Regions from separate parts of the Bacillus sp. FJAT-42376 genome, predicted to be linked through region 2. Evidence: riboswitches for the same ligand, from Rfam matches in the RefSeq annotation. Region 2 holds a riboswitch; the other holds the start of a gene.

Region 1 (16,015 bases), 530 kb from region 2:
CTTGCTTCCTGCTCTTTCCTACCGGTTGTGGGCGGCTGTATTTACATTGGCGAGTATGCTGATTGCGAACCTTGGCCTGAATCAGATTTTGAGCATCTCTGTCCCTATCTTAAGTATGGTGTATCCAATCCTTGTTGTCCTGGTTGTAATCGGCCTTATGGAACGTGTGTTTAAAGAACATCAGCCGGTCTATTATATGGCTGTTTTATTTACAGGCGTATACAGTATAGCTGAATTCTTAAATACCTCCCTTTTAAAAGGAAGCCTTGACAGCGTGATCCATGCCATCCCTCTTTCCGAACAGGGCATTGGCTGGCTGCTGCCTGCTGTAGTTGGAGCAGCAGCAGGGTATGGAATGAGTGTTTATAAGAAAAGAAGAGTATACGTGCAAAGGTAAGAGAGGCTGGGACAAAAGGATTCCGGCTAATAAAAAAACCGAACGATTATTTGAATCTCTAGTAAAGAGGTTCGTAATCGTTCGGTTTTATTGTTTTTCAAGCTTTCTTCAAGAGCTCTGTTAAACTTGGCTGTTGATTTCCGCTGAAGTCGTTCGCTTTCCGCGGGGCGGGCGGTGAGCCTCCTCCTGGCTTCGCCACTGCGGAGTCTCACCTGTCCCGCTACTCCCGCAGGAGTCTCACGCCTTCCGCTCCAATCAACAGATGTTAAGTATCAACAAAATACTCTACCACATCCTTTTCAAGATTTAGGACAACAATTTTAGTTATGTCCCAGCCTTTTTATTCGTTACAGGGAGTATCCTCCATCAATGATCAGATTATGGCCATTAATGTAGCTTGAGTCCGGGCTTGCCAGGAAATAAACGGCTTTGGCAATTTCCTCGGGCGTGCCGAATTTTCCTCTTGGATGATTTTTTGCGGCTTTCTCATAGGCTTCTTCGTTTGGATAGAGACCTCTTGCAAGTCTCGTATCTACAGGCCCTGGAGAAATGGCATTTACCCGTACATTCCGCTTGGCAAAACGGGAGGCAAGTGATTTGGTTAAAGCAATGACACCTGCTTTGCTGGCACTGTAAGCAGGAAGGGCAGGAGGAAACTTTTCGCTGCCCACAATGGCCGCGTTGTTGATAATGCTTACTGGTTCATCTTTTGAAAAATATTTCTCTGCATGTTTAATCATAAAGTACTGTGATTTTAAATTGGTGCTGAAAAGTTTCTCCCAGTCGTCCTCATCAATTCTGCTGAGCGGGCCAATTGCTGCACTGCCGATTCCTGCATTATTAAAAAGGACATGGAATTCTCTTTGTTCCCCGCTGAAACGTTCAAAAAACTGCCGGACACTGTCTTCCCGGTCAACGTCTGTTTTTGAGAAAGTAATGGAGCCTGTCAGTTCTCCGTTTTTTTCTTCCAGCTCGCTTCCCCGCTCTTCATCTCTGCCCAGTGCGTATACATGGGCACCTTTTTCAGCAAAATGTAATGCGGCTGCCATTCCAATCCCTGATGTTGCTCCTGATATAATGACGACTTTATTTTTCAAGATACCCATCCTTTCTTTAACTGTCAGATTATCTGCCTTCGTCTTGAGCCATTTTTACAAGAAGATGTGAGAAGTGTTTGCGTTCTTCCTCACTCCCCGTTTTCCACAGTTCCTTCAATAAATGTTCTTCACGGTTTTTCGGTTCGGTATTATTGGCTAAATACTCAGCAGCCGTTTTTGCCGCTTTAGCCAGTGTGTTTTCGGATAATCCTAACTTCTCACCCTGCTTTACCTTGTCATGCAGAAATTGTTTGAAATGGTTAAAATCTTTTAAAATGCTGTCCATTTCTTCATGGCTCAGCTGGTCCATTTTCCCTTCAATCTTTTCTTCTTGCACCGAAGTATCTTTTTCAAAAGCCATAACAGGTTCACCTCCTGAAAGATTAGTATTGTTATAGCCTTCCTCCAAATGGTGTAAACGAAATAGCCTCCTTGAATGTGCCGGCAAAAGCAAGGGATGTGTTTTTAAAGCGATAGACTGACTGGCGGAAGGAGGAGAAGTCTTTTTGTCGAAATGAGAGTAGAAATGAATCATAAGCAGAGGAGGGGATTTTAGTGAATCGAATAAATTTAATTGCGCTTGGAGTTCGGGAAATAGCAGCATCGCTTAAGTTTTACCGGCAAATTGGTTTTGAAGCATCGGTCATTGGAAACGAGGAAGAACCGGTGATTGTGTTTTTTAAAAATCAAGGAACAAAGCTCGAATTATTTCCTCTCGAACAGCTGGCTAAAGACATTAATGAAGAAAATCCGCCTGAATTGTCAGCGGGGGGATTTTCGGGCATTACACTTGCTTATAATGCGAAGTCGGAAGAAGAAGTGAATCAAATGTTCGAGCGGGCAAAGAAAGCAGGTGCTGAAATAGCCAAAAAACCGCAGAAGACATCCTGGGGAGGGTACAGCGGCTATTTCAGAGATCCGGACGGGTATTACTGGGAAGTGGCATACGGCCCTGATTGGGAATTTGATGAATCCGACATGCTCATTATTAAAGATTAAGAGATGTTCAGGTTTCCGGTGTACAGCAGAGAGCACACGAATGCAGCTAAGATAAAGATAAACATATCGCCGGAGTGCCGCCCTCCCGTTTCAATCAGCATGAATCAAACTTCAAACGAAAACAGGGAAACGCTTAGGGTGCGTTTCCCTGTTTTAAGCTAACGAGACTTTGAGACAGTCCTTGTTTTTATTCACCAGATGGAAGGGCAGGTGTTCCCTCTTCTTCCACCTGGAGAGGTTCCTGCTCTGCTTGTTCGATTTCATCGAGTCTTGCAAGAATCCTCCGTTTTTGATACAGCATCGTTCCCGTTTCAGCAAGCTCTTTAATCATCGAACGATTGGTTAAAGCCCCGAAAATCATCCCGGCAACCGGAATCATTTGCAGCAGTTTTTTAATTCCGTATGTATCCCGATATGAATACATCACTTCCCTCCAGCCCTGCAGCTGGGAGAAGACTTCTTTTGAATGGGAGCGTGTATGATAGCCAGACAGCTCATTTAAAACCGCTTGTTTCCCTACAATATCCGCTGATGCAAATTGAAGGCATTTGACGATAAAGATCCGTTCCTCTTTTTTATTCGGATCGTACCCGTGCGCAATGGCTATTTCCTGAAGAGTTTTAATGGAAAGACCAAGAAGGACCGGTATATCAATTGCCAGTGTAAACATTCCTCCGAATCCGGTAGACGCGCCTTGTACAGTTGCCAGATTGCCTCTCGATTCTCTAATATCGAGACAGACCTTTTTCATGTCTTCGACAGAGACCTCTGAAACCCCTTCGATTGATTCGACTTCTACCCCGGACTGGACAGATAACTTCTTCAGCATCATTTTTTCCTGGGTTAGATATTTTCCTCCGGTTTGTACATAATTTCCGATTTCATCAAGAAGAACACCAATCTTTTTCTGGATAAAAGCAGGAGTGATCTTATCTAAAAGCTTAAAAGGAAGTCGGGTAATTTTTTCCCAGAACCACAGCCCCTGCTGATCTTTCTCCCATTTTTCAACTTCATGTAAGGATTGCTGCAGTGTTTGCTTTGAGTCCATCCTTGTGCCTCCTCTTCCTGTCAGTAAGTTTTAATACGAAGCAGGGAAATAAAAGTTTCATGCTTACCATTATAAAGAGCATTCCGCGCTGAAGAAAGAATCTACCTCTGGACATTCCCGCTTGTTCCCGTTACGATGTTGAAATCACAGGGAAAAGGAAGATGGATATTGGCACAAATACGTTTAATGGGAAGCAAAGAAGAACTGGATGTGATCATTCAGTCTTTTGAAAAAAATTATACCGTTTCTTATACATCAAAAGAGTATGGAAGAACAAATCCTAAATATAAGTATTCCAAAGATCAGCGCATTTACTTGGATTTGAAATTAAAGAATCAAAGCTGAGGGGAGTCTGTATGCGAAAAGAGGGAACAAAAATCCGCCTTCGCGAGCTTGAGGAGAAAGATGCGGAGAGCCTGTATCCGATCTGGTCTGACCCTGAGGTTGTCCGCTATTTGAATATGGAAGCGGCAGCGGCCATTACAGAGGTAAGGTCGATGATTTACATCCTTCGCTCGCTTGCCGGAAAGAAAAAAGCCTATCGGTGGTCCATCATCAGTTTAAAAACAAATGAGATTCTGGGCACTTGCGGCTTTAATGAGTGGGATGAAGAGAATGCAAGGGGTGAAATCGGCTACGAGCTGGGACGGAAACATTGGGGACATGGCTATATGCAAGAAGCCTTGGTTCTTCTTTTGGATTATGCCTTTACCTCTATGGGGGCTAACCGGATCGAGGCAAAAGTGGTCCCTCAAAATACGGTTTCTCTTCTTCTTCTTGAAAAACTTCATTTTCGTTATGAAGGCCTTTTAAGAAAGTATGAACTGATGAATGGACAATATGAGGATGTAAGGCTTCTTTCCTTATTAAGTGAAGAATTTCCGGTTATAGGGGATGCATAGGCGGGAATGTAAACAGGGGAGGGATGTATGATGGAAACGAGAATAGAAAAAGACACAATGGGAGAAATAGAAGTTCCGGCTGACAAGCTTTGGGGGGCGCAAACTCAGCGCAGTAAAGAGAATTTTAAAATCGGCACCGAAAAAATGCCGCTCGAAGTGATCTATGCGTTTGCTGTACTGAAACGCAGTGCAGCCATTGCAAATGAAAAATTAGGAAAGCTTTCTTCTGAAAAAAAAGACGCAATTGTTCTGGCTTGTGATGAAATTCTTGAAGGTAAATGGGACGATCAATTTCCTCTCGCTGTATGGCAGACCGGCAGCGGGACGCAAAGCAATATGAATGTGAATGAAGTGATTGCGCACAGAGGGAATGAACTGCTGGAAAACAAGGACATCCGGATTCATGCAAACGATGATGTAAACATGGGACAAAGTTCGAATGATACGTTTCCGACGGCTATGCATATCGCTGCATTAAAAGCTGTAAAAGAACAGCTGATTCCCGCAGTCGGACAGCTTCAAAAAACACTGACGGATAAAGCAAATCAATTTCAGGATTTGGTCAAAATCGGACGTACTCATCTTCAGGACGCGACGCCTATTACCCTTGGGCAGGAAATCAGCGGCTGGTCGTATATGCTTGAAAGATCAAAAGCGATGATTGAAGAAGGATCCTCACATCTTCTTAATCTTGCGGTTGGAGGAACAGCTGTCGGGACAGGGATCAATGCGCACCCTGAATTCGGCGATCTGGCTGCTTCAGAAATGGCTGACTACACAGGCATCCCCTTTATATCGTCTGCGAACAAATTTCATGCCTTAACCTCTCACGATGAAATCGTCTATGCGCACGGTGCTATTAAGGGTCTCGCTGCGGATGCAATGAAAATTGCCAACGATGTACGATTTCTTGCGAGCGGACCGAGATGCGGAATAGGTGAAATTTCAATACCTGAAAATGAACCCGGGAGTTCCATTATGCCTGGGAAGGTCAACCCTACACAAAGTGAAGCGTTAACGATGACGGCTGTACAAGTGATGGGGAACGACGCGGCGATAGGGTTCGCAGCAAGTCAGGGGAATTTTGAATTAAATGTATATAAACCGGTCATTTTATACAATTTTCTCCAATCGGTCCGCCTGCTTGCGGATGCACTCCGATCTTTCAATGTGCATTGTGCAAAAGGAATCGAACCAAATCATGAAGTGATTAAAAAATATCTCAATGACTCTCTTATGCTGGTTACAGCATTAAACCCTCATATAGGCTATGAAAAAGCAGCAAAAATCGCGAAGTATGCCCATAAAGAAGGAATCACGCTTAAGGAAGCAGCAGCAGCGTTAAATTTGCTGACAGAAGAGCAGTTTGATGAATATGTTGTACCAGAGGAAATGACAAAACCAAAATAAAGATGACAGAGGCTGGGACATAACTAAAATTGTTGTCCTTAAGCCGAATATTTCTTTTAAAAACGCTATGTTAAAGGATGCTGTTGTTTTTTTAACCCCTGTTGATTGAAGCGGAAGGCGTGAGACTCCTGGGGGACAAGCGGGACAGGTGAGACCCCGCAGCCGCAAAGCGGAGAGGAGGCTCACCGCCCGCCCCGCTGGTCGCTGAGCGCCTGCAGTGGAAATCAACAGCCAAGTTTAACAGAGTTTTTAAAAAAGCATGAAAAAAATAAAACCGAACTATTACGAAACTCTATACAAGAGTTTCAAATAATAGTTCGGTTTTTTTTCGCTATGTTAAAGCATGTAGTTGATTTTTTTAACCCAGTTGATTGAATCGAGAGCCTGTTAGCTGCAATCAACAGCTAAGTTTAACAGTGCTTTTTTAATAGAAGGAAACCTTTTGTCCCAGCCTCTTTTTTATATGGGTTTTTTTATCGGATTCTTTTCCATTTAATAACGGATATCCATCCCTTTTTTTAGGAAATAATAACATCAAAAAACAAGGCCGTATCAAAATGGATAGAAAAAGCGCTAAGGTTTCGAACCATGTGAGAAAGATAAACGAAGGAGATTGGCACCTATGAATTTGCACCAGTTACTTTTGGAATCATCCATAAGCACCGAACCGGCGCCAAATATGTGGAGGGCAATAGAGATATCAGGGATTGCATCCGATTCAAGATGCGTAAAGCCAGGAAATCTTTTTATGGCCATCAGCGGCTATGAGGCGGATGGCCATGAATATATTGACGCAGCCATAAAAGCGGGGGCAGCAGCGGTTGCAGGTGAAAGAAACATCACTCATCTGGAAGTCCCTTATATCCAACTGGGCGAAATCCGAAAACAAATGGCTAAGTTAGCAGCAGCGTTTTACGGTGACCCTCAAAGGAAACATAAAATGATCGGAATAACAGGAACAAATGGGAAAACGACAACGGCCTTTATGCTCAAACATATCCTGGAGACTGCCGGGTACAGCTGCTCTCTTTTCGGAACCATCGCAAATTACATAAATGGGAAATGGATTCCCGCATCTAATACCACACCTGACAGCCTGGAGCTTCAAAAATTGCTTTTCAGCAGCAGGGATGAATATGTGGTCATGGAGGTTTCCTCACATGGCATCAGTCAGCACCGTGTAGAAGGTATTGAATTTGATTACGCTCTTTTTACGAATTTGGACCGGGACCATTTGGATTACCACCATACAATGGAAGAATATTTCTCCGTGAAATCAAGGCTGTTTCAGCAGCTGTCCCCATCCGGTGCGGCATTTATTAATACCGATAGCATATGGGGACAAAGGCTTGTGAATACCATTAGGGACACAGGCAAAGAGTGTTTTACTTTCGGTGAAGGAATCGATTGTGATCTTCGGCTTTCAGATTGGAAAACGAGTACGTTTCCTGCAGCTATCTTCAGCGAAACAGAAAACAGAGGCCATTTTATTCAGCTTTCCATTCCTGGCCTTCATAACATCTTTAATGCCGGACTGGCTTTTCTGAGCGCCTTGAAAATGGGACTCGATGAAAGAGGGATTCAGGACGCCCTTATGACATTTCCCGGAGTTCCCGGAAGGAATGAAATATATAAAAAAGATCATCAGCCTACATTTGTGGTGGATTACGCCCATACGGCAGATGCTTTGCTTCACTGTCTGAAAACGGCAAGAGAATGCGGAGCAGTAAACGTCTATCACGTTTTTGGATTCAGGGGGGGAAGAGATGAATCAAAACGGTGGGAGATGGTGAAACTGTCCTCTGAATTAAGCGACCGGTATATTCTGACTCTGGATGATTTGAATGGGACAAAAGAGGAGGATATGACGGCTGAACTAGAAAATCTCCAGAACCAGTTCGGCAATGAAAAGGGCTCTGTTATGCGGGACCGTACACTGGCTATTCAGCACATGATGAGTCTTTCGACTCCGGAGGATTGGATTGTAGTAACTGGAAAAGGGGCGGAAGCCTATCAGCAAACCTTTGAATTGCCTGCAGCCACTGACGGTGAGGCAATCCGATATATACAAGGGCAGAATGCAGGACGGAAATTTGAATAAAACTTGAATATTTTATTGGAATAGGAACTCGGCTTTTTTAAGTGCGGTTCCTATTTCGTTCGTTAGAACTATTTCCATATATTGATTCTGCGTGAAAGAATATGCATTCTGTTCTATATATTTACATTGTTTTCAAAAAAGTAAGCTGATATTCTACTGGAGAAAAAGCGAACGGTATAGACAAGGAGAATAAGTCATGAAGCGGTTTCTGCATTTGATCATTGCCATTTTTACTTTATCTGTTATAGCTCATCCGGCAAAAGCAAACGGGAAAGAAAAAGATGATTTGCTTTTGAACAGCGATTCGGCCGTATTAATAGACGCTAAAACAGGTCAAATCTTGTATCAGAAAAATAGTCAGTCCTCTATGTACCCGGCAAGTATTACCAAAATTGCCACGGCCATTTATGCAATCGAACATGGGGATTTAAATGGAGAAGTGACAGTCAGTAAAAATGCCCGGAATACGGATGGAACAAAGGTTTTTCTTGAAGAAGGGGAAAAAGTGACGCTGGAGCGGCTCATTCAGGGAATGCTGATTAATTCGGGAAATGATGCGGCTGTAGCGATTGCAGAGCATCTAAGCGGCAGTGTGAGCGGATTTTCTCATGACCTTAATCGTTATTTGCAAACAGAAATAGGGACGTCTAACACAAATTTTAAAAATCCGAATGGCCTTTTCGATCCTGAACACCGGACAACGGCGGAAGATATGGCTAAAATTACAAAATACGCGTTGAAAAATAGAGAATTTGCTAAAATATTTGGCACGAAATCGTTAAAGTGGGAAGGAGAAACGTGGAATACGACCATTTTTACTCATCACAAAATGATGATGCAGCAGCGTTATGATGGGGTAACCGGCGGCAAAAACGGGTTTGTTTCTCAAGCAGGGTATACGCTGGTGACGGCCGCAGAACGGAATGGCCTTAGTCTGATTACGGTTACAATGAAGTCCCCGAATGACCAGGGAACGTATGATGACACGAAAAAGCTTCTTGATTTTGGTTTCGGCCGTTTTGAAACAGGAGAAATCCGGCCAACCGCTACGCTGAAAAATGACCGGCAGCAGCCTCTTCAGCTGAATCATGCGGTGTACTATACAAAGCATAAAGGGGAGCATATTACTTCAGAGGTAAGCAAGGCAAATGAACTCTTTGTTAAAGGAGAAGACGGAAGGAAGCTGGCCTCCGCTAAACTGGAATCAGCGGTACCCGATGGTCAGGGGATAACCCCGGCGCTAAAGCGGGATGAAATGGAAAAAGATGAAGCGCTCATGAAAGGTCATTTTTTTATCGCGGTTCTAATGGCCTTTCTTCTTGTAATCGGAGTCGGAGGAGCGGTTTTTCTGCAGACGAAGAAATGGCAGTGAAGGCAGGAAGGGGATCCGCTTTTCAAAATTATTTCTGAATACAAGTAAGGAAACCTGATAATCTCGGTTTCTCTTTCTGAATTGTGAAAATTATGTCGAAATTTGTATTGTAAAAAAACAAATTATCATATAAGATAGTGTACTATCAGCGTGCACTAATCTTTTTGTCCGAATCTAAACCCTTATTTCCCATTTTCTTCTTTTTTTGGATTAATTATCATAGTAAAGGGGTTGTTCTATGTGAAAAAAATCAGTTTAGCATGGCAAATATTAATAGGACTTGCACTTGGGATAGCGGTAGGGGCCATATTCTATGGAAATCCGGCTATTGTAAGCTATTTGCAGCCTATTGGAGATATTTTTCTTCGATTAATTAAAATGATCGTGATTCCAATCGTGATCTCGAGCATTATCGTTGGTGTTGCAAGCGTTGGAGACACAAAAAAGCTCGGAAAGCTTGGCGGTAAAACGATTATATATTTTGAAATCATTACAACCATTGCGATTGTTATAGGATTGCTTTCAGCCAATATTTTTCAGCCCGGAGCGGGAGTTGACAAAAACGGGCTTGAAAAAACCGATATTTCGAGTTACGTGGATACAGCTGAAGGGGTAGAAAGCCATGGATTTGCCGATACATTTGTCAATATTGTCCCTTCCAATATATTTAAAGCCTTCGTAGAAGGAGACATGCTTGCGATTATTTTCTTCTCCGTTATGTTCGGATTAGGGGTAGCAGCAGTAGGAGAACGCGGCAAACCAGTGCTCGCCTTTTTCCAGGGAGCAGCTGACACCATGTTTTATGTAACAAACCAAGTAATGAAATTTGCTCCGTTCGGCGTGTTTGCGCTGATCGGGATTACCGTTTCCAAATTCGGACTTGATTCTTTGATTCCGCTGGGCAAGCTGATGATTTTGGTTTATGCAACGATGATTTTCTTTGTACTTGTTGTTCTTGGAATTACGGCGAAAATTGTCGGAGTGAACATTTTCCATATCATACGTTTACTAAAAGATGAATTAATATTGGGCTTCTCTACGTCGAGCTCTGAAACGGTTCTTCCCCGTATTATGGAGAAGATGGAGCGCTTCGGCTGTCCGAAAGCCATCACTTCTTTCGTCATTCCGACTGGATATTCCTTTAACTTGGACGGCTCCACGCTCTACCAGGCACTTGCAGCCTTGTTCATCGCTCAGATGTACGGCATCGATTTAACGATTACACAGCAGCTTACACTCATGCTTGTGTTAATGGTCACTTCGAAGGGAATTGCCGGCGTTCCGGGAGTTTCATTCGTTGTTCTTCTTGCGACTCTGGGAACCGTGGGCATCCCTGTAGAAGGACTGGCCTTTATCGCTGGGATTGACCGTCTTCTGGATATGGGGCGGACAGTGGTCAATATTATCGGAAACTCTTTAGCCGCTGTTGTTATTTCAAAATGGGAAGGCGAATATAAGCCTGTTCCTTTGGAAGAAGCAAAAAGAACAGCATAAAAATTACAGATTCGGTTTTTGCACAACATACAAAACAGGCAGCCATTTGCTTCATGAATGGCTGCCTGTTTTTTAAAATTTCCGGGTCTTTGGCTTAACCCCTACCCTTGTCAAAACGTTTTTCTCCGGAAATCAGATAAAGGAAGAGGCTGGGACATAACTAAAATTGTTGTCTTTAAGCCGAATATTTCTTTTGAAAAGGCGATGTTAAAGCATGTTGTTAATTTTTAAGGAGCGGAAGGCGTGAGACTCCTGCTTAGAGCAGCGGGACAGGTGAGACCCCGCAGCGGCGAAGCCAGGAGGAGGCTCACCGCCAGCCTAAGGATAAGCGAACGACTGCTAGCTGCAATCAACAGCCAAGTTTAACAGCGCTTTTGAAAAAAGCATAAAAAACAATAAAACCGAACGATTACGAAGCTCTATACCAAAGTTTCAAATAATCGTTCGGTTTTTTTCTTCGCTATGTTAAAGCATGTTGTTGAATTTTTAATCCCTGTCGATTGAAGCGGAAGGCGTGAGACTCCTGGACAGCTCCTTTATTCTTTTACTTGTCATGAATCCGTCTTAAGAGGCCTGTTTGCTTTTCCGCGGTTTAGCAGCGGGTAAACGATAAATCCTACAAGGAATAACCCAATTCCGAGGAAGAATGTAGTAAGGTCGGATGTTCCTGACACAATCACGTAGATACTGTACAGCAGAGCAAGAGAAGCAATGATTCCCTCTTTTACTCTTGACCCCTTTATTTCATTGAATGACTCGCCTTTTAGTACAAGTTTCAAATAATAGACGGACGAGACGAGATAAGGGATTAAATAGGCAAGTGTGGCCGAAGTTGTTAAGAATGTATAGGCTTCACTGATCGTTCCGGAAATAACCGAAAAAATGAAAAGCTGCGACATGATGTTTGTAATGGTTAGTGAAACTACAGGGCTGCCTTTTTTATTGTTTTTTCCGAATACCTTTGGGAAGATGCCTGATTTTGCAGCCTGGTAAGCCACTTCAGAACTCATGAGAATCCAACCTAAAGTGGAGCCAAACAAAGAGATTAACGCAAGAATCGCCATTGCAATTCCGCCGCCGTTTCCAAGAAATAGAGCCAATACATCCACAAACGGTTTATCGGATTGCATCAATTCGTCTTTTGGAATAACACCCATTGTCAGCAATGTTGTAATCATGTAAATAGATAAAGCCACAATCAGTCCGAAAATTGTTGCCTTCTTCACATCCGCCTGTGAACGGGCACGGCCTGAAAGAATAACTGCTGATTCAATCCCTACGAAAGCCCAGAGGGTGGATACGGCTGCCAGCTGAACTTGCTTGAATAGTCCCTGAGGTTCCCCGGAAGCTGATTGTACATCAAAATACCATTGGCCTGTAGATGCTCCTTGAAAAGCAAACAATGCAGCTCCGATAAAAAGCATGAACCCAATCACTTTTGAAGCAGTGGCTGCGAAGTTAAGGCGGCCGGCTGCGTTTAAGTTGTTAACAAGAATGGTATGAGTGCCCCAAAGTAAAATGGTACATACGGCAAATGTAAGCAGTCTTCCTTTTTCAAAATCCTGCGGTCCGATGGTGAAAAGAACGGTTGAATCCTTCATAATGGGCAAAAATGTGGATAAATAGCCTGCAAAGCTTGTAATAATGGCCACGTTGCTGATCCAGTTTGCCACCCAATAGCCCCATACCATGCTGAATCCGGCCATTTTTCCGGCCTTTTCAGATCTGAACATAGCTTTTGCGTAACTTTGCGGGCCACCGGTAAGTTCCGGTTTCCTTATGGAAAGATTACCGAATACAAGAGCGATCATCAGAACGCCAAAACCTGTAACGAGCCAGGCAGCGGCGACTCCCAGCGGACTGGCCATTTGGGCTAATGTGCTTGGAAGCATGAAAATACCGGAGCCCACCATATTTCCGATAACGAAAGCAGACAGAAGCCAGAAGCCCCATTTTTTTTCTTCCATATTAAAATCCTCCTAGTTTGTTCTATTTCTTATACTTGAGGAAGATGGATGAGATTATGTACATAAATAAAAACGCATGGAGCAATCCATGCGTTTTATATACATAGTCGCCTCAACCTATCTCCTGATAGCGCTCCGCGGGTGATGACTGCGGCAGTCCTGTATTTTTTTAATACAGGCCCAGCAAAAATGAATGTTGGTTTCAAAATTGCTTCGGCACCTTTTCCTTTCAGCAGTCATCACTAGCCCCAACGGCTTCAGACTGGTTACTATTAATCGGTGCAACCTCTACCTCACCGAGATATGGAGTGAGGATTTTGACTTATTTAATTGCGATTCTTGAGTATGATAATGCATTTTAATCCAAGCGTCAACAGGTAAAGATAAATTCCTTGAATTCCCTTTAATTGAGTGAACCGTCAGATTTTTCTTAGAATTAACTTGGAATTCTTAAGGAAATCGCCTATAATTTAGGCAAGAGTGACAAACTGTAACACAAAGGGGTTTTATAGATGGGCAGTTTGGGGTTTGGAGAAATTTTACTGATTTTAGTAGTGGCGCTGCTGCTATTTGGTCCGAAAAAGCTGCCGGAGCTTGGTAAGGCGGCAGGAAGGACCCTGCGCGAGTTTAAAAATGCTACACGGGGTATGATGGACGAAGATGATGAGAAGGCAGCCAAAAAAACAGAAGAACGGGCGCGGCCATAAATTCAGCAGCTTGCATATGCAGGCTGTTTTTTTGCACGCTGCTTTTATTTTTTCTTTCCGCCCGGGACCTTTTCTTCCACCCGGTTATCTTAAACATTCCCGAATAGGGCTTGGTCTAGCGCCGGGATTTCCCACTGTGCTGCCCATCCGCTTCTGCAAACAAAAACAGGGAGACGCTGTCGTCACCCTGTTTTTGAGAGCCTCCAGACAGCCCCATTCTTATTGCTGTTTTTTAGCAGTATCCATTACTTCCTTTGGAACAGACAAGCTGTTTAATTCGTTGAATTTGTCATACGTCCCATTCATTGACTGGTTCATCGTGACTGTTTTTCCATCCAGATTCGTGGTCATATTCAGATCAACCACGGATGCTTTTTGCAGAAACGTTTTTTTATCAATGGTGTAAGACATTTTTAAGCCGGTAATTTTGACGGATTCACTATTTGTTCCGAGAGCCGCCGCCGCTTCGTTGACCATATCGCTATATAGACTTAAGACTTCCTCTTTTGCTCCATCTATGGAAATAATATATTCATTCTCGTTTTCGGTCATATTCAGATCCTTAGCCACTTCTTTTAAAGACATAAGTTCATCTGTCGGCTTAGGCTGGCCTGTCATTAAGGAGCCAGGTGAATCCTGCATCATCCAGCCCGCCCCGTTTTCAGACGTGTAAGTAGCGTCTTCGGTCATATATGTTTCTGACTTAATCGTCTGGCCGTTTGATTTAAAGGTATCTGTTGAATGCATGACAAAAGGCTCGTAATTGCTTTCAGTCATTAATGTACCGGTTACATCCAATTTTGTTTCGCCATCATCAATTTTCTGATTGACGTTCATCGCACTAGAATAGCTTTTAACCTCATCATAAGCGGCAATGGATTTTTCCAATACTTGATCCGCATCCAATTTTTCATCCTTTGCCTCTGTGGCGGCAGGCGCCTCGTCCTCGGCCTCTTTGCTTTCAGCTTCCTTATTTTCAGTTGCCTCTGATTTGCTGCCTTCTTCCGTTTCAGCCCCTTCAGTCTTCTCTGACTTCTCGCTGCCTTGGGTTCCGCAGCCGAATAAAGCAAGGGAAAGCACCATGAATAGACCTAATAATTTTGCCGTTGTTCTCAATCATTCCACTCTCCAATTCAGTTTTTAAAAAAATCAATTCACTAGAATTTTCTTACCCTAACAAATAATGGATGAAACTACCGGAAGTCCCGGATTTATGATAAAAAATTCTATTAATGGGGAATATGCCAGTAAAAAGGCTCATGATTTAGGAAAAAATTAATAATTGCAAAATAACAAACGATTTGTATATAATGAAAATACAAGTCCATATAAGCGCTTAATCCCAATAGGGAGCGGGGGAACCATACAGTGCAGCGGCACTAGGGGTGAATCCTTTTTAAAGGTAGGACATTTCTCTTCGTCCGAATCCGACAGCTAACCTCGTAAGCGAGAAGAGATTCTTAACAGGAAAATCCTGTTTTTAGGCATTGTGACCTTATAGGCCGTGAGAGAACTCTTCTCACGGCTTTTTTGCGCGCTTTCCTATTTAATAGACATCTGCATCATTGGATGACGGCAAAAGCTGATTTAGAGCATGCGTTTGCTGTTAACTTATTTTGGGAAAAGATAGGGAGCTATAATAAATTCAAACTATTCGAACAACAGGAGGTAATCTATGAAACTGGCTACTAAAATTATTATTGGTTTAATCGCAGGTGGAATTGTCGGAATTATCTTGAATATTACATCCCCCGAATTGTTCAAGCAGCTGGATCTGTATCTTTTTACTCCGCTTGGCAAAATCTTTCTTAATTTAATCAATATGCTCGTCGTGCCAATCGTCTTTTTCTCTATTACATTAGGAGTGGCCGGATTGGGTGACCCGAAAAAGCTGGGAAGAATCGGGGGTAAGACCATTGCTTATTTCCTGTCTACTACTGCGATCGCAATCGTTATCGGTCTTGTACTTGCATTGGTTATTCAGCCGGGAAATGTGGGAGAGTTTAATACACAAAACGCTGAGTATAAGGCAGAGAAGGCTCCTTCTGTAGCTGATACCCTGCTAAACATTTTCCCTAAGAACCCGATTGAGGCCATGGCAAGCGGTGATATGCTTCAAATTATTGCTTTCTCCGTCTTTGTAGGATTTGGAATTGCCATGCTTGGCGAAAAAACGGCTGCTCTAAAGAAAGTGCTGGAGCAGGGAAATGATTTAATGATGTACCTTGTAGGCATTGTTATGAAGTTCGCTCCATACGGAACATTCGGATTAATTGCGACTGCAGTTGGAAGCCAGGGGTTTGATGCAATTAAAGCGATGGGGCTATATTTCATCGTTGTCGTCCTGGCCCTTGTCATTCATGCGTTCCTCACGTATGGCTCAAGCATTATGTTTTTAGCTAAAAAGAGTCCGATTTGGTTCTTTAAGGGATTCTCTCCGGCTATGACCGTTGGATTTAGTACTTCGAGCAGTAATGCGACTCTGCCGGTGTCAATGGAGACAGCGCAAAAAAATCTGGGG
Region 2 (16,015 bases):
GGGCCGAAGGAAGAAAGGCAGCATTGGTGTACCTTGGCCGAATACTGACGCCATGATCTTATCCCAGGAAACAGGGGGCCAGGCAGAGCCCGGTGAAAAAGGAGAATTGATCGTCCGCGGTCCTCAGGTTATGAAGGGCTACTGGGGAAAACTAGAAGAAACAGAAGCTGTATTGAAAGATGGATGGCTGTTTACTGGAGATATTGGGTATATGGATGAAGACGGATATTTCTATGTAGTAGACCGGAAGAAAGATATGATCATTGCCGGCGGATACAACATTTATCCGCGTGAAGTAGAAGAAGTCCTCTATGAATATGATAAAATACAGGAAGTAGTTGTCGCAGGGGTGCCTGATCCTTACAGAGGGGAAACGGTGAAAGCCTATGTGGTCCCTAAGGAAGGCGTGAAAATCTCGGAGGAAGAACTGAATGCCTTTGCCCGAAAGCATTTGGCGGCCTATAAAGTTCCAAGAATTTACGAATTCAGAAGTGAGCTCCCTAAGACTGCAGTCGGTAAAATTTTAAGAAGGGCCCTTATAGACGAAGAAAAGGAAAAGCTGAAAAACGCCAATTAACGCAGGCAGGGGGATTTCTCCCATCAGGAAATTTCCCCTTTTTAAAATAGTGGTTTTCGCTTGACACATCCTGGCCAATTTACTATTATGAAAATATGAATGATGATTCATTCATTTCAAAAAGGAAGGTAGTCCAGTGAAACAACACAAACCGAAATACAAACAAATTATTGATGCGGCAGTGATCGTCATTGCTGAGAATGGATACCATCAGGCACAGGTTTCAAAGATTGCCAAGCAAGCCGGTGTAGCAGATGGAACCATCTATTTATACTTCAAAAATAAAGAAGATATCCTCGTTTCATTGTTCCAGGAGAAGATGGGTCTCTTTATTGAAAAGATTGAAGGAGAAACTTCCGGAAGAACAAAAGCTGCAGATAAGCTTTACGTTCTGATTGAAAAGCATTTTTCTCTCCTTTCTGATGATCATCATCTGGCCATTGTCACGCAGCTGGAATTAAGACAATCCAACAAGGATCTCAGACTGAGAATTAATGAAGTGCTTAAGGGATACTTGAATGTTTTGGATTCAATCATTCAAACAGGAATTGACGCAGGCGAATTCAGGGAAGATCTGAATCTGCGGCTTGCAAGACAAATGATTTTCGGCACAATTGATGAAATTGTGACCACATGGGTAATGAATGAAGAAAAGTATGACCTGGTGGCTCTGGCCGGACAGGTTCATCATATGATTGTCCGCGGTTTCGGGAGCAATCAATAACACTTATTCAGGAGGATGACCAGTGGGATATTTATCTATACAAAAAGAACAATATGTAGCTTCTGTTAAAATTGATAATCCCCCTGCAAATGCCTTGGGTTCCTATGTTCTTGAGGAATTGGCGGGATTCATAGAAGAAGCTGAACACGATCCTTCCATCCGGGTGATTTTACTTCACGGAGAAGGGAAGTTCTTTTCGGCTGGAGCAGACATTAAGGAGTTTACAACTGTGAAATCCGGTGCTGAATTCTCGAGACTGGCAGCAAAGGGACAGCAGCTGTTTGAAAGAATCGAAAGCTTCAGCAAGCCGGTTATTGCAGCCATTCATGGGGCGGCATTGGGAGGCGGCCTTGAACTTGCAATGTCCTGTCATATTCGTTTGGTGACAGAAAATGCAAAACTTGGCCTGCCGGAGCTGCAGCTTGGGCTGGTACCCGGCTTTGGCGGCACCCAGCGTCTGCCGCGCTACGTTGGCCAGGCGAAAGCACTGGAATTGATGGCGACGAGCGAACCGGTCAGCGGGACAGAAGCAGCGAAGCTTGGACTTGCAAACAAAGCGGTTCCGGAAGAAATGCTTCTTCATGAAGCAAAACAGCTCGCGTTAAAAATGGCTTCTAAAAGTCCGAACACAATGAAAGCGGTCCTTGAGCTTCTAAGCTTCGGGAAGTCAGCAGACTTCCATAGAGGGATGGAAAGAGAAGCCGTTCTTTTTGGGGAAGTTTTTGATAAACAGGATGCAAAAGAAGGAATTCAGGCTTTTCTTGAGAAACGCACTCCTCAATTTAAAGGGGAATAGTTGGACGGGGAGAATTCCCCGGCTATATAATGGAAGCGTATACAACTAAACTGGAATGATATGCGAAACAGGGGGATGGAGAAATGAATATTTTTGTAATCATGAAGCGCACGTTTGATACGGAAGAGAAAATTTCCATCAGCAGCGGAAAAATTCAAGAGGATGGAGCCGAATTTATCATCAACCCTTATGATGAATATGCGATTGAAGAAGCCATTCAGATCAGGGATGCTGAAGGCGGAGAAGTGACCGTTGTCACAATCGGCGGCGAAGAAGCAGAAAAAGAATTGCGCACTGCGCTTGCAATGGGCTGTGACAAAGCTGTGTTAATCAATACAGAAGATGACCTTGAAGACGGTGATCAGTTTACATCAGCAAAAATCCTTTCTGAGTTTTTGAAGGATAAAGAAGCAGACTTAATCCTTGGCGGAAACGTTGCGATTGACGGCGGATCCGGACAGGTTGGACCGCGCCTTGCAGAGCTTTTGGATATTCCTTATGTCACGACCATCACAAAGCTTGAAATCGATGGGCGCAAAGCAACCGTTACAAGAGATGTCGAAGGGGATTCGGAAATTATTGAAACCTCCCTCCCGCTTCTTATTACAGCCCAGCAGGGTCTGAATGAACCCCGCTATCCTTCACTTCCGGGAATCATGAAAGCGAAGAAAAAGCCGCTGGATGAGCTTGAACTTGATGACCTGGATCTGGAAGAAGATGATGTAGAGCCTAAAACCAAAACCATTGAAATTTATATGCCTGCCAAGAAGGAAGCTGGAAAAGTGCTTCAGGGAGAATTGGACGCACAGGTAAAAGAACTTGTCAGCCTGTTAAGAAACGAAGCAAAGGTCATATAATCGCCGTATCAAAGACTAGTTGTCTAGTATACTCGGGAATTCGGAGAAATAGGGGGAAATGATAATGGCAAGAAAAGTTCTTGTATTGGGAGAAGTTCGGGATCAATCATTGCGTAATGTATCATTTGAAGCAATCGCAGCAGGGAAAATCGTTTCAGAGGGCGGCGAAGTGGTTGCGGTTTTAATTGGAGATCAAGTAGCAGGCCTTGCTGAGGAAATGATTCACTATGGGGCGGACCGTGTTGTAACGGTCGAAGATGAAAAGCTCGCTGCCTATACACCTGATGGCTTTTCTCAGGCTCTTATGGCTGTGGCGGAAGAAGAAAAACCTGAAGGAATGGTATTCGGCCATACGGCTTTAGGAAAAGACTTATCTCCTAAAATTGCCGCAAAACTGAACTCAGGATTAGTATCTGATGCTACTGCCGTAGAAGAAGCGGGCGGCAATATCGTCTTTACCCGTCCAATCTATTCCGGTAAAGCTTTTGAAAAAGTGATTGTCACAGAAGGAATTGTTTTCGCTTCGATCCGTCCTAATAACATTGCACCGCTTGAAAAAGATGAGTCCAGAAGCGGAGAGGTTCGTTCTGTTGCGGCAGAAATTAAAGATTTGCGCACCATTGTGAAAGATGTGATCCGCAAAGCAACAGAAGGAGTAGACCTTTCCGAGGCAAAAGTAATTGTTGCCGGAGGAAGAGGCGTGAAAAGCACGGATGGGTTTAACCCTCTTAAAGAGCTTGCTGACGTTTTAGGCGGAGCAGTTGGAGCATCCCGCGGTGCATGTGATGCGGACTACTGTGACTACTCCCTTCAAATTGGACAGACAGGAAAAGTGGTTACACCTGACCTGTACATCGCATGCGGAATATCCGGAGCTATTCAGCACTTGGCGGGAATGTCAAACTCCAAGGTGATTGTCGCTGTTAATAAAGATCCGGAAGCAAACATTTTTAAAGTGGCTGACTACGGCATCGTAGGAGACCTTTTCGAAGTCATTCCGATGCTGACGGAAGAGTTCAAAAAAATGAAAGTTCATTCTTAATCATAAGCGTACGTATCATAAAATCCCCCGGGTAATGCCGGGGGATTTTTTGGGGGGAATAACCCACCAATTAAATGAAAACAGCCTTTACTGAAGGATATGGAAAACAGCATGTAGATTGATAACACCTGCTGGCTGGAGCGGAGTGCGTGAAACCCTTGCTTAGAGAAGCGGCACAGGTGAGACCCTGCAGTGGCGAAGCCCGGAGAAGGCTTAACGCAAGCCCAAGGATAGGCAGCTTTACTAAATAGAAACGCTTATCAGATTCTGGTGTTTTTCCATATTTAAATGGGAATAATGACATCGAAGCAAAATCTTAGCACACTCAAAGGTTAGGTGCTATACTTAGTGCATATTCTTTAAGATTTTAGGAGGAATACAAGATGGCTATTTCACACGTAACGGATCAAAACTTTTCTGCTGAAACTGGAGAAGGCGTCGTTCTTGCAGATTTCTGGGCACCTTGGTGCGGACCTTGCAAAATGATTGCACCAGTACTTGAAGAATTGGATCAAGACATGGGCGACAAAGTAAAAATCGTCAAACTTGACGTTGATGAAAATCAGGAAACAGCCGGCAAATACGGCGTAATGAGCATTCCTACCCTGCTTGTATTCAAAAACGGCGAGGTTGTAGACAAAGCGGTTGGCTACCAGCCGAAAGAAGCTCTAGCTGAATTGCTAAGCAAACACGCGTAATTAAAATCAGCCCCTTTTGGGGGCTGATTTTTTTTAGTTTAAAATGGTCGGCGAGAGAACGGCCAGAAAAACAGGAACAACGGCCAGAATCCCGTCGAGAACCGCCAGTAAACGGTGCGGACGGCCAGAATAAATGAAACGGACAGATACAGAGTGAGAACGGCCAGAAAATCCGGAACGAGGGCCAGATACTCGGCCTGAACGGCTATGAAAGCGGAGCGGATGGACAAAATAATTCAATCAGCCAAATAACGGAGCCGATGGTTCGTGGCCAGAAGGCTATTCTTAGTAATTTTTGTGCATTTATCGTACAATATAAGGCAAATGACTGGATGGATGTGGTGAAATGAAAGACAGGATTAGAGAAAAATTAGCCCTCCTTCCCGATCAGCCAGGCTGCTACTTAATGAAAGACAGGCAGGGAACCATTATTTATGTCGGCAAAGCGAAGGTATTGAAAAACCGCGTCCGATCTTATTTCAGCGGTTCTCATGATGGGAAGACGCAGAGGCTTGTGAATGAGATAGAGGACTTTGAATACATTGTAACGTCCTCCAATATTGAAGCGCTCATTCTGGAAATGAATTTAATTAAGAAGTATGATCCTAAATATAATGTCATGCTGAAGGATGACAAATCTTTCCCTTTTATTAAAATTACAGGGGAGCAGCACCCCCGTCTCATTGTTACGAGAAAAATTAAAAAGGACAAAGGGAAATATTTTGGTCCTTATCCCAATGTTCAGGCTGCGCGGGAAACGAAAAAGCTTTTGGACCGGCTTTATCCGCTTCGGAAATGCAACAGTATGCCGGACCGCGTCTGCCTCTATTACCACATGGGACAGTGTCTGGCCCCGTGTGTTTATGATGTGACTGCGGAGACGAACCGGAAAATGGTGGATGATATCAGCCGGTTTCTGAATGGCGGGTATAAAGAAATCAAATCGGACTTAACGGATAAAATGTATAAAGCATCGGAATCAATGGATTTTGAAAGAGCGAAGGAATACAGAGATCAGATTGTGCATATTGAAGCGACAATGGAAAAGCAAAAAATGTCGATGACGGACTTTGTAGACAGGGATGTATTTGCGTATGCCTTTGACAAAGGCTGGATGTGTGTACAGGTATTCTTCGTCCGTCAGGGGAAACTGATCGAACGGGATGTTTCAATGTTCCCTATTTATAATGAACCCGATGAAGAATTTTTGACATTCCTTGGCCAATTTTATCAGCAGAGCAGCCATTTTTTGCCGAAAGAAATCATGATTCCCGACAGCGCCGATGCAGCAATGGCGGAGCAGCTGCTCAATATCAGGGCTCTCCAGCCGAAACGCGGAGCGAAAAAGGATTTGCTCTTGCTTGCCCATAAGAACGCAAAGATCGCCTTAGGGGAGAAGTTTTCCCTTATTGAAAGGGATGAAGAGCGGACGATCAAAGCCATTGAAAATCTAGGTGAGAAAATAGGGATATCCGTTCCTGTGCGAATTGAGGCGTTTGATAATTCCAATATTCAGGGAACGGATCCTGTTTCGGCCATGATTGTATTTATTGATGGAAAACCCGCAAAGAAAGAGTACCGTAAATATAAAATCAGGACAGTAACAGGACCCGATGATTATGAATCGATGAGGGAAGTCGTCAGAAGAAGGTATTCACGCGCATTGAAAGAAAACCTTCCGCTTCCGGATCTCATTGTGATTGATGGAGGAAAAGGACAGATTTCAGCGGCGAAAGATGTCCTTGAAAATGAATTGTCCCTTGAAATTCCTGTTGCAGGACTTGTTAAAGATGATAAGCACCGGACTTCCAATCTGATGATTGGGGATCCACTTGAATTGGTAACACTCGAAAGGAACTCGCAGGAGTTCTACCTTCTGCAGCGCATTCAGGATGAGGTCCACCGTTTTGCCATTACCTTTCACCGTCAGGTCCGCGGGAAAAATGCCATTACCTCTGTACTTGATGAAATTCCGGGCATTGGGGAGAAACGGAGAAAAATGCTGCTTAAGCATTTTGGATCAGTCAAAAAAATGAAAGAAGCTACAGTAGAACAAATTAAAGAAGCGGGGGTCCCTTATGCAACGGCAGAGCTGATTTATGAAAAATTAAAAGAATAGCCTTGTGCTTTTTCCAAACGTTTGCTACAATACAAACTAATTTAATACGGTCGTTTAGTTCGTTAAATGACGATAGAGGTGCGAACTTCAAGAGTAAGCATAAACAGGAAAATGGATTCCGTTTACGTATGCTGAAAGGGGAGCGTCGCCGAAGAAGAAAGAGTGCCATTGCTGGTTCTTCTGGTTTTGCATTGAATAAATGCAGGGCTGTCAAGATTAAATCTTGGAGAGCTATCTCATTGTATCGACGAAGAACTTTTTCGTTTATGCAAGCAATGAGATTCCTGTCTCATTGCTTTTTATTTTGGCCTCTAACGTTTGAACTTGCGATTTACATTGATCAAAGGAGCGATAACGCGTGGGACTGATTGTACAAAAATTCGGCGGAACTTCCGTGGGATCTGTAGAGAGAATTTTGAATGTTGCAAACAGGGTGATTCAGGAAAAGGAAAAGGGTCATGACATCGTGGTTGTCGTATCAGCGATGGGGAAAACCACAGATCAGCTCGTTTCACTTGCAGAAGAGATTACGTCTAAACCGAGCAAAAGAGAAATGGATATGCTGCTGACTACAGGCGAGCAGATAACAATTTCTCTTTTGACGATGGCTCTTCAGGAGAGAGGATATGATGCCGTTTCTTTTACAGGCGGACAGGCAGGAATCCTGACAGAAGCCCGTCATGGAAATGCGAGAATTACAAAAATCGAAGATGACAGGATCTCTGAGGAGCTCGCACAAGGACGGATTGTTGTAGCAGCCGGTTTTCAGGGAAAAGATGAAAACGGCGAAATTACGACTTTGGGCCGCGGCGGTTCAGATACGACAGCGGTTGCTCTCGCCGCAGCGCTGAAAGCTGATAAATGCGACATCTATACAGATGTGACCGGTGTTTTTACAACGGATCCCCGTTTTATTAGCGGAGCCCGGAAGCTTGATGGGATTTCCTATGATGAAATGCTTGAACTGGCAAACCTTGGAGCCGGTGTCCTGCACCCGAGAGCCGTTGAATTTGCAAAAAATTATAACGTAGCATTAGAAGTTCGATCCAGTATGCACGATGAGCGCGGAACGCTAATTGAGGAGGAAAGTACGTTGGAAGAAAATTTAATTGTTAAAGGCATTGCATTTGAGGATCAGGTCACAAGGGTTTCAGTATGCGGCCTTCCGAATAACCTAAGTACCCTTTCTACTATATTTTCTACCCTTGCGGAGCATGGAGTAAATGTGGATATTATTATTCAGAGTCTTACTGATAAAGAGAATGCGTCAATCTCCTTTTCTGTAAAAACGAATGATCTCGAAGAAACGATTGAAGTGCTGGAAACCCATAAGTCTCAATTGAAATTCAAGAAAATCGAATCTGAAAAAGGATTGTCCAAAGTTTCCATCGTCGGATCTGGAATGGTTTCCAATCCGGGGGTGGCAGCCGGAATGTTCACGGTTCTTTCGAATGAGGGGATTCAGGTGAAAATGGTCAGTACATCTGAAATTAAAGTTTCCACTGTCATTGAACAGGAGGATATGGTTCGTGCAGTAGAAGCTTTGCATGAAGCATTCGAACTGTCCGGGCAAAGAGCATCCGTTTAATAAAAACAAAAAAACAGGCAGCCGACGGTGTGCCTGTTTTTTTGCTTACTCATCAATCTGGTCTTTTTTGTCCCACTTCACTGTTAACATCACTTTTCCAGAGCGCCGCTTCACTTGTTCATAGGCTTCTGCCGCATGTTTTCCTATTGTCTGTACCTGTTCGGCTAAAAATCCCGCTTCAAGCTGGAAGGAAGGCTCTTTCTGAGATTTGAAGCGCGCATCGATAAGGTCTGAAGACAATTCAAATTCCATTTCGCCTTGTTTCCTATGTATAAGGGAGAGTGTTCCCCAGCCTGCAAGAGCAAAAAACTGAGGCAGTTCTTCAGCTGTTTCAAGCGGGTAGTGTCTGGCAAGCTTTCTGCCAGCCCAATAAAGCATGGACGGATATTCCTGTCCAAGGATCTCAGGAAGCAGCACTTCACGAAGCAGCTCATGCCCAAATGCAGGGACATGCAGCTCTTCCAATGCATCTGCTTCTACCTGATTACGGATATTTTTCATATTCTTTCCCCTCTTTCTAAAATTCATTATATATCAAGAACAGGGGGGATTAACATGAAATATAAGGAAGATCCAAGCGCCGATTGCTTTAAAAAAGCAAGGAAAGCCCATGTTCCGCACGCTAAAGGGATTTATCCGATTTTTACATTTCGATGACAATGAAATAACAGAGGTCCCCCTTTACTGGAGGAGCCCATCCATAGTTTCTTCTATATTTCAATATATTAATAAAATTAATTTTGTTAAAATCGATGACAATTCCGAAAATTATAATTTATGAACACGTTTTCTTGACGCTCCAAAAGGTTAGGAGTAAAATGAATTTGTCACATTTTATCAGTTTATAACAAGGTGGAACGGCGGTTAGTCAAAAGTTTCCAATAATAGAAAACCAGATTGAAAGTCTTGCTTCCCACAATCCTTTAAGTGAGTGAAAAAGACAGCGATTTCGGGAAATAAGTTGGGAAGAAATGCTATTTTAATAGCTTGCCATGACTAATCCTCTCATGTTCCAGGCTGGAAAATGGGGATAGGAGAAACCCGATAAAAACTAGATTAACTTTGATTAGGGGGTAAAGGATTTATGGCTGGTAATAAGGAGTTTGCGGTGCGCAGACTGCACTCGCTGCTGGGGGTTATTCCTGTTGGAATCTTCCTGATTCAGCATCTTGTCGTTAACAACTTTGCTACTAGGGGAGAACAAGCATTTAATGATGCTGCTCATTTTATGGAAAGCCTTCCATTCAGGATTGTGCTTGAGACGGTAATCATTTTCCTGCCGCTATTATTCCATGCTATTTATGGTGTTTATATTGCTTTTACGGCGAAAAATAATGCTTCCCGCTACAGCTATTTCAGAAACTGGATGTTTGTCCTTCAGCGTGTAACCGGTATCGTCACATTCGTATTCGTTGCCTGGCATGTCTGGGAAACAAGAATTGCGGCTGCGTTTGGTGCAGAAGTCAACTTTTCAATGATGGAAAATATTTTAAGCAATCCGTGGATGGTCGCATTTTATGTGATCGGTATCATTTCCACTGTCTTCCATTTCGCGAATGGCCTCTGGTCTTTCTGCGTTACATGGGGAATTACTGTAACTCCTCGTTCGCAGCTTATTTCTACTTATGTAACACTGGCTATCTTCGCCGCTTTGGCTTATGTAGGTGTTACTTCAATCTTTGCATTCGTATAAAGAGAACACGTCAATCAAGGGAGTGGGCTAGATGAACAACAATCGTGTAATTATCGTCGGCGGCGGTTTGGCCGGGCTGATGGCTACTATAAAGGCTGCCGAAAAAGGAGTCAGTGTCGATCTGTTCTCATTGGTTCCTGTAAAGCGTTCTCACTCAGTGTGCGCGCAGGGCGGAATCAATGGAGCGGTGAATACAAAAGGAGAAGGGGATTCTCCTTGGGAACATTTTGATGACACGGTATACGGAGGGGATTTCCTCGCGAATCAGCCTCCTGTTAAAGCGATGTGCGAAGCAGCACCTTCCATTATTCATCTGCTTGACCGTATGGGCGTTATGTTCAACAGGACACCGGAAGGGTTGCTCGATTTCCGCCGTTTTGGAGGAACCCAGCATCACCGTACCGCGTTTGCCGGTGCCACGACCGGCCAGCAGCTTTTATATGCTTTGGATGAGCAAGTGCGCCGCTATGAGGTGGCCGGGCTTGTCAGAAAGTTTGAAGGATGGGAGTTCCTTGGAGCGGTAATCGATGATGACCGTGTATGCCGGGGTATTACAGCTCAGAATCTTTCTTCTATGGAGATTAAATCGTTCCGTTCCGACGCTGTTATAATGGCGACCGGCGGACCTGGAATTGTTTTTGGAAAATCAACGAACTCTGTGATTAATACAGGATCTGCAGCCTCAATTGTTTATCAGCAGGGTGCATACTACTCCAACGCAGAATTTATCCAGATCCATCCGACGGCCATCCCTGGAGATGATAAGCTGCGTCTGATGAGTGAATCAGCCCGCGGTGAAGGCGGACGCGTGTGGACGTATAAGGACGGGAAGCCTTGGTATTTCCTTGAAGAAAAATATCCTGCGTACGGCAACCTTGTACCGAGGGATATTGCCACAAGAGAAATTTTCGATGTATGTGTGAATCAGAAGCTTGGCATCAACGGAGAAAACATGGTTTATCTGGATCTTTCCCATAAGGATCCGAAAGAGCTTGATATCAAGCTTGGCGGAATTATAGAAATCTATGAAAAATTCATGGGAGACGATCCGCGTAAAGTTCCGATGAAAATATTCCCTGCTGTTCATTATTCAATGGGCGGTTTATGGGTTGATTATGACCAGATGACCAACATTCCGGGATTGTTCGCAGCGGGTGAATGTGACTACTCCATGCATGGAGCCAACCGTCTTGGGGCTAACTCCCTTCTTTCTGCGATTTACGGAGGAATGGTAGCGGGTCCGAGCGCTGCGAGATATATTCAAGGACTTGAAAGCTATGCAGAGGATATGCCTTCCAGCGTATTTGAACGGCATGAAAAAGAAGAGCAGGCGAAATGGGAAGGAATTATGAGCATGGACGGAAATGAAAATGCTTATGTTCTTCACAGAGAGCTTGGCGAATGGATGACCGCAAATGCGACGGTAGTCCGCTACAACGATAAACTTCTGGAAACAGACGAGAAAATTCAGGAATTGATCCAGCGCTATGACCGCATCAATATTAACGATACGGCAAAATGGAGCAATCAGGGGGCTGCCTTTACCCGCCAGCTGAAAAATATGCTCAATCTTTCCCGTACGATTGTACTCGGTGCATATAACCGTAATGAAAGCCGCGGTGCCCATTACAAGCCTGACTTTCCTGAACGGAATGATGAAGACTTCCTGAAAACAACAATGGCGAAATTCACCGGCGACCACGAAGCGCCTGCACTCCACTACGAAGAAGTGGATACATCCCTGATTGCACCTAGGAAAAGGGATTATTCCAAGAAGAAAGGAGCAAAAGCATGAGTGAGAAAAAAACCATTCGTTTTGTAATTTCGCGCCAGGATTCTCCTGAAGCCGCTCCTTATGATGAGGAATTTGAGCTTGAGTACCGGCCGAATATGAATGTTATTTCAGCTCTAATGGAAATCAGAAGAAATCCTGTGAATGCCAAAGGGGAAAAAACAACTCCGATTACATGGGATATGAACTGTCTGGAAGAAGTGTGCGGTGCATGCTCAATGGTAATTAACGGGAAACCGCGCCAGTCCTGTACAGCCCTTGTGGATAAACTGGAGCAGCCGATCCGCCTTGCTCCGATGAAAACATTCCCTGTCGTCCGCGATCTTCAAGTAGACCGCAGCAGAATGTTTGATTCCCTTAAGAAAGTAAAAGCGTGGATTCCGATCGATGGAACGTATGACCTTGGTCCTGGACCGCGTATGCCGGAGAAAAAGCGCCAATGGGCGTATGAGCTGTCCAAATGCATGACTTGCGGGGTTTGTCTGGAAGCCTGCCCGAATGTAAACAGCAAATCCAACTTCATTGGACCTGCTCCGCTCTCACAAGTCCGCTTGTTCAACGCCCATCCTACAGGAGCTATGAACAAATCAGAGCGTCTTGATGCTTTAATGGGAGACGGCGGTCTTCAGGACTGCGGTAACTCTCAAAACTGTGTGCAGTCCTGTCCGAAAGGCATACCGCTTACAACCTCTATAGCTGCTTTAAACCGAGATACAAATCTCCAGGCCTTCCGCAATTTCTTTGGAAGCGACAGAGCCTGACTATAAAACCAGCCGATTATCCGGCTGGTTTTTTTGTGTGCATTCCATTCTTACAGAGGGATTGCCGTGCCACTGTTTTTCAATGCCGTTATCAAAGGATGGAGGAAGAATAGGGAAGCAGAAAAAGAAACCGTTCATCAGGTCTTTTTTTGCTGACAGGGATGCAGATTTCCACGCAGCGGAAAGGAAGGCTTTAGTCTATGCTAAAAGCGTGATAATAAAAATGGACGCTGCAATTCTTCAATTCAGTCACCGCTATGCTTAAAAGCACATACTATATTTTGACTAATCGGATACCCACGTGCAAGCACAGCTCTCACCTAGCAAGGAGGGTTACAATAATTGAAGGACAAAGAGTTTCAATCTAAGCCATTACTCACGAAAAGAGAAAGAGAAGTATTCGAACTATTGGTTCAAGATAAAACAACAAAAGAAATAGCAGGAGAGCTCTTCATAAGTGAAAAAACAGTTCGAAACCATATTTCGAATGCGATGCAAAAGCTTGGAGTCAAGGGGCGTTCACAAGCGGTTGTAGAGCTCCTTCGGATGGGTGAACTAGAGCTCTGATTCAGGACCGGCCGGCCTTCCCAAAGGACCGCCGGCTTTTTTATGTCTACCGGGACGGCGGCCCGCTACCGGAATTCAAGAATTTTTTCAGCCTGAAAAACGCTGTCCGGCAAGATAAAACTTCTCTTCTAAAGGTTTTTATAAGACTTGCAATTTAAAAGAAAAACGGGGAGAATAACAGAGGGAAACAGTATGAATAATTGTTTCTAATGCATATGAGCGGGGTATGGGCATGATAAAAGATAAACCTTCTGGAAATGGCCATGTAGCGGATATCGAAAAGGCGCTCAGGCGGATTTCGGGGAATATTAAACAAAAGGGCAGAGAAATACTTAACCAATATAAAATTACTCCGCCGCAGTTTGTTGCTCTTCAATGGCTTCTGGACTACGGCGATATGACAGTGGGAGACCTGGCGGGCCGCATGTATTTAGCGTGCAGTACAACGACCGATCTCGTTGACCGCATGGAGAAGGCAAATTTTGTTGTGCGAATCAGGGATGGAAATGACCGGAGGGTTGTAAGGGTCCATCTTCTTGAAGAAGGAGAAAGAATCATTGAAGAGGTCATCGTAAAAAGGCAGGACTATTTGAATGAACTTCTCATTCACTTTGATGAGTCCGAAAGGCTCACTTTTGAACGTCTGCTGAATAAACTGCAACAGGAAATGAATGAAGAATGAGGCGATTTTTTGAATAGACCGATTGGAGTTATTGATTCAGGGATAGGCGGCATGACTGTAGCGAAGGAAATGATGAGGCAGCTGCCTAAAGAAGAATTAATTTATCTGGGTGACAGCCAGCGCTGTCCATACGGCCCCCGTCCTGCATCGCAAGTTTTGCAGTATACATGGGAAATGACCAATTACCTGCTGTCGGCCCATCATATAAAAATGCTTGTTATTGCCTGCAATACGGCGACTGCGATTGCTCTCGAAAAGATAAAAAGCCAAGTGGACATTCCGGTCATCGGGGTTATTCAGCCAGGAGCCAGAACGGCGATTAAGCTCAAGAAAAACCAGCGGATCGGTGTGATTGGGACTTCGAATACTATTCAAAGCGGGGCGTACGTCGAAGCACTGAAAGCTTTAAAAGAATCAGTGGAGGTAGAAAGTCTCGCGTGTCCGGAATTTGTTCCTCTTGTGGAGAGCGGGAATTTTGAAGGGGAGCTCGCCAGGGAAATCGTTAAGCAAACCCTTTACCCGCTTAAAAATCTTTCACTGGATTCCCTCATTCTTGGATGCACACACTATCCGGTTTTGAGGCCGCTTATCGAAGAGTATATGGGTCCGGAAGTAAAAGTCATTTCCTCAGGTGATGAAACAGCAAGGGAAGTCAGTACCATCCTTTCCTATCATCAAGCCTTAAATGAGACGGATGGCGTAAAGCATCATCAATTTTTCACAACAGGCCCTCGTGATCTATTTCAGGATTTTGCATCAAAATGGTTTGGAGAAGCCATCGAAAGTGTGCATACCATAAATCTTGAAGAAGCCCTTCAATCTTAAAAGAGATTCTGTTCCTTCGGAGTCTCTTTTTTTCTTGGGACAAAATCTTATGCGGGGGCGGTATAAAATAAACCGGGGCTCGTATACATAGTAGTACAAACAGCCTCAGGAGGGATAATCATGCCGATTAACAAAAGGTTAGCAGTCGCGGTTTCATCTATCGCTGTTACTTCTATTGTACTATCAGGATGCGGCTTGTTCGGCGGAGGAGAACAAGCAGTGAAAGAAGTAGATCCGCCGCAGGATGTCAAGTATACAGATGCAAAAAACGGTGAGATGAAGAAAGAAGAGGGGCAAAAAGCCGCTGATGAAAAGGGTCAAACCGTATCAAGAGATATTTACTTAATCGATCACAACGGCATGGTTGTTTCTCAAGCTATGCCTCTGCCTAAAAAGGAAGGAGCGGCTAAACAGGTTCTGGAATACCTTGTCGATGGCGGTCCGGTCAGCAATATGCTGCCGGATGGATTCAGGGCGGTTCTTCCGGCGGATACTCAAGTGCTGGGTGTTACGATCAAAGACGGTACCGCTACAGCAGATTTTTCAAAGGAATTTGCCAATTATAAGCCTGAGGATGAACAAAAAATCCTTCAGTCGATTACTTGGACACTCACTCAATTTGAGTCCGTCAAGAAGGTGAAAATCTGGGTGAACGGCCATCCTTTAAATGAAATGCCGGTGAACGGAACGCCTATTTCCGGGGAAATGGGGAGAAGCGACGGGATTAACATGGATACAGCAGATGTTGCGGATATAACGAACACGCATCCTGTGACCGTTTATTTCCTGGGTCAAACTGAAAACGGAACTTACTATGTCCCCGTAACAAGACGGGTGGATAATAAGGAAAAGGATCCGATTACAGCGGCCGTTAATGAGCTGCTCAAAGGTCCTTCAAGCACAAGCGGACTTTTGGATGAGTTCCAGGGCACAGTGAAGCTAAATTCACCGCCTAAGTACGAGAATGGGAAAGTAACACTTGATTTTAATAAATCCATTTATGGCAGCGCGGATGGAGAGAAAAAAGTCATTTCAGATAAAGTTCTGACTTCTATCGTCCTTTCATTAACGGAGCAGCAGGGTGTAGAAACCGTTGCATTAACGGTAGACGGAAAAGCTGATCTTCTAAATGAGAAGGGGCAGAAACTGTCGAAGCCTGTTGCCCGTCCCGTAAATGTAAACACCGGTAGTTTTTAAAGCAGAATTTTTGATATACTATAAGAGGAAAGTAAAGAGGCATGCTTATTATGAAGCTGCCTCTTATTTATTGCAGGCGGAGCGCTATGCCTGTTAT

The links. Region 2 has a riboswitch for lysine ahead of CEF21_RS16600 (aspartate kinase). Riboswitches for the same ligand answer to the same signal wherever they lie in the genome.
Region 1: another riboswitch for lysine. It lies ahead of CEF21_RS19320 (amino acid permease); the one in region 2 lies ahead of CEF21_RS16600 (aspartate kinase).

Annotation. Positions count from the first base shown of each region.
Region 1 covers NZ_CP033906.1:3,828,190-3,844,204, reverse strand. Annotated here, with positions in the region: gene brnQ (branched-chain amino acid transport system II carrier protein) at 1-397, shown strand, start outside; gene CEF21_RS19370 (SDR family NAD(P)-dependent oxidoreductase) at 745-1,494, opposite strand; gene CEF21_RS19365 (DUF3243 family protein) at 1,523-1,855, opposite strand; gene CEF21_RS19360 (VOC family protein) at 2,050-2,493, shown strand; gene CEF21_RS19355 (EcsC family protein) at 2,681-3,541, opposite strand; gene CEF21_RS19350 (YvzF family protein) at 3,710-3,886, shown strand; gene CEF21_RS19345 (GNAT family N-acetyltransferase) at 3,898-4,443, shown strand; gene fumC (class II fumarate hydratase) at 4,474-5,853, shown strand; gene CEF21_RS19335 (UDP-N-acetylmuramoyl-L-alanyl-D-glutamate--2,6-diaminopimelate ligase) at 6,476-7,954, shown strand; gene CEF21_RS19330 (D-alanyl-D-alanine carboxypeptidase family protein) at 8,151-9,326, shown strand; gene CEF21_RS19325 (cation:dicarboxylate symporter family transporter) at 9,567-10,820, shown strand; gene CEF21_RS19320 (amino acid permease) at 11,372-12,787, opposite strand; lysine riboswitch at 12,908-13,086, opposite strand; gene CEF21_RS19315 (twin-arginine translocase TatA/TatE family subunit) at 13,300-13,494, shown strand; gene CEF21_RS19310 (DUF6612 family protein) at 13,714-14,610, opposite strand; cyclic di-AMP (ydaO/yuaA leader) riboswitch at 14,818-14,957, shown strand; gene CEF21_RS19305 (dicarboxylate/amino acid:cation symporter) at 15,170-16,015, shown strand, end outside.
Region 2 covers NZ_CP033906.1:3,297,307-3,313,321, reverse strand. Annotated here, with positions in the region: gene CEF21_RS16635 (AMP-binding protein) at 1-577, shown strand, start outside; gene CEF21_RS16630 (fatty acid metabolism transcriptional regulator FadR) at 714-1,301, shown strand; gene CEF21_RS16625 (enoyl-CoA hydratase) at 1,324-2,097, shown strand; gene CEF21_RS16620 (electron transfer flavoprotein subunit beta/FixA family protein) at 2,181-2,954, shown strand; gene CEF21_RS16615 (electron transfer flavoprotein subunit alpha/FixB family protein) at 3,019-3,996, shown strand; gene trxA (thioredoxin) at 4,380-4,694, shown strand; gene uvrC (excinuclease ABC subunit UvrC) at 5,041-6,813, shown strand; lysine riboswitch at 6,879-7,055, shown strand; gene CEF21_RS16600 (aspartate kinase) at 7,172-8,401, shown strand; gene CEF21_RS16595 (YslB family protein) at 8,447-8,893, opposite strand; gene CEF21_RS16590 (succinate dehydrogenase cytochrome b558 subunit) at 9,486-10,094, shown strand; gene sdhA (succinate dehydrogenase flavoprotein subunit) at 10,126-11,889, shown strand; gene sdhB (succinate dehydrogenase iron-sulfur subunit) at 11,886-12,647, shown strand; gene gerE (spore germination transcription factor GerE) at 12,990-13,214, shown strand; gene CEF21_RS16570 (MarR family winged helix-turn-helix transcriptional regulator) at 13,447-13,896, shown strand; gene racE (glutamate racemase) at 13,906-14,721, shown strand; gene CEF21_RS16560 (GerMN domain-containing protein) at 14,842-15,918, shown strand.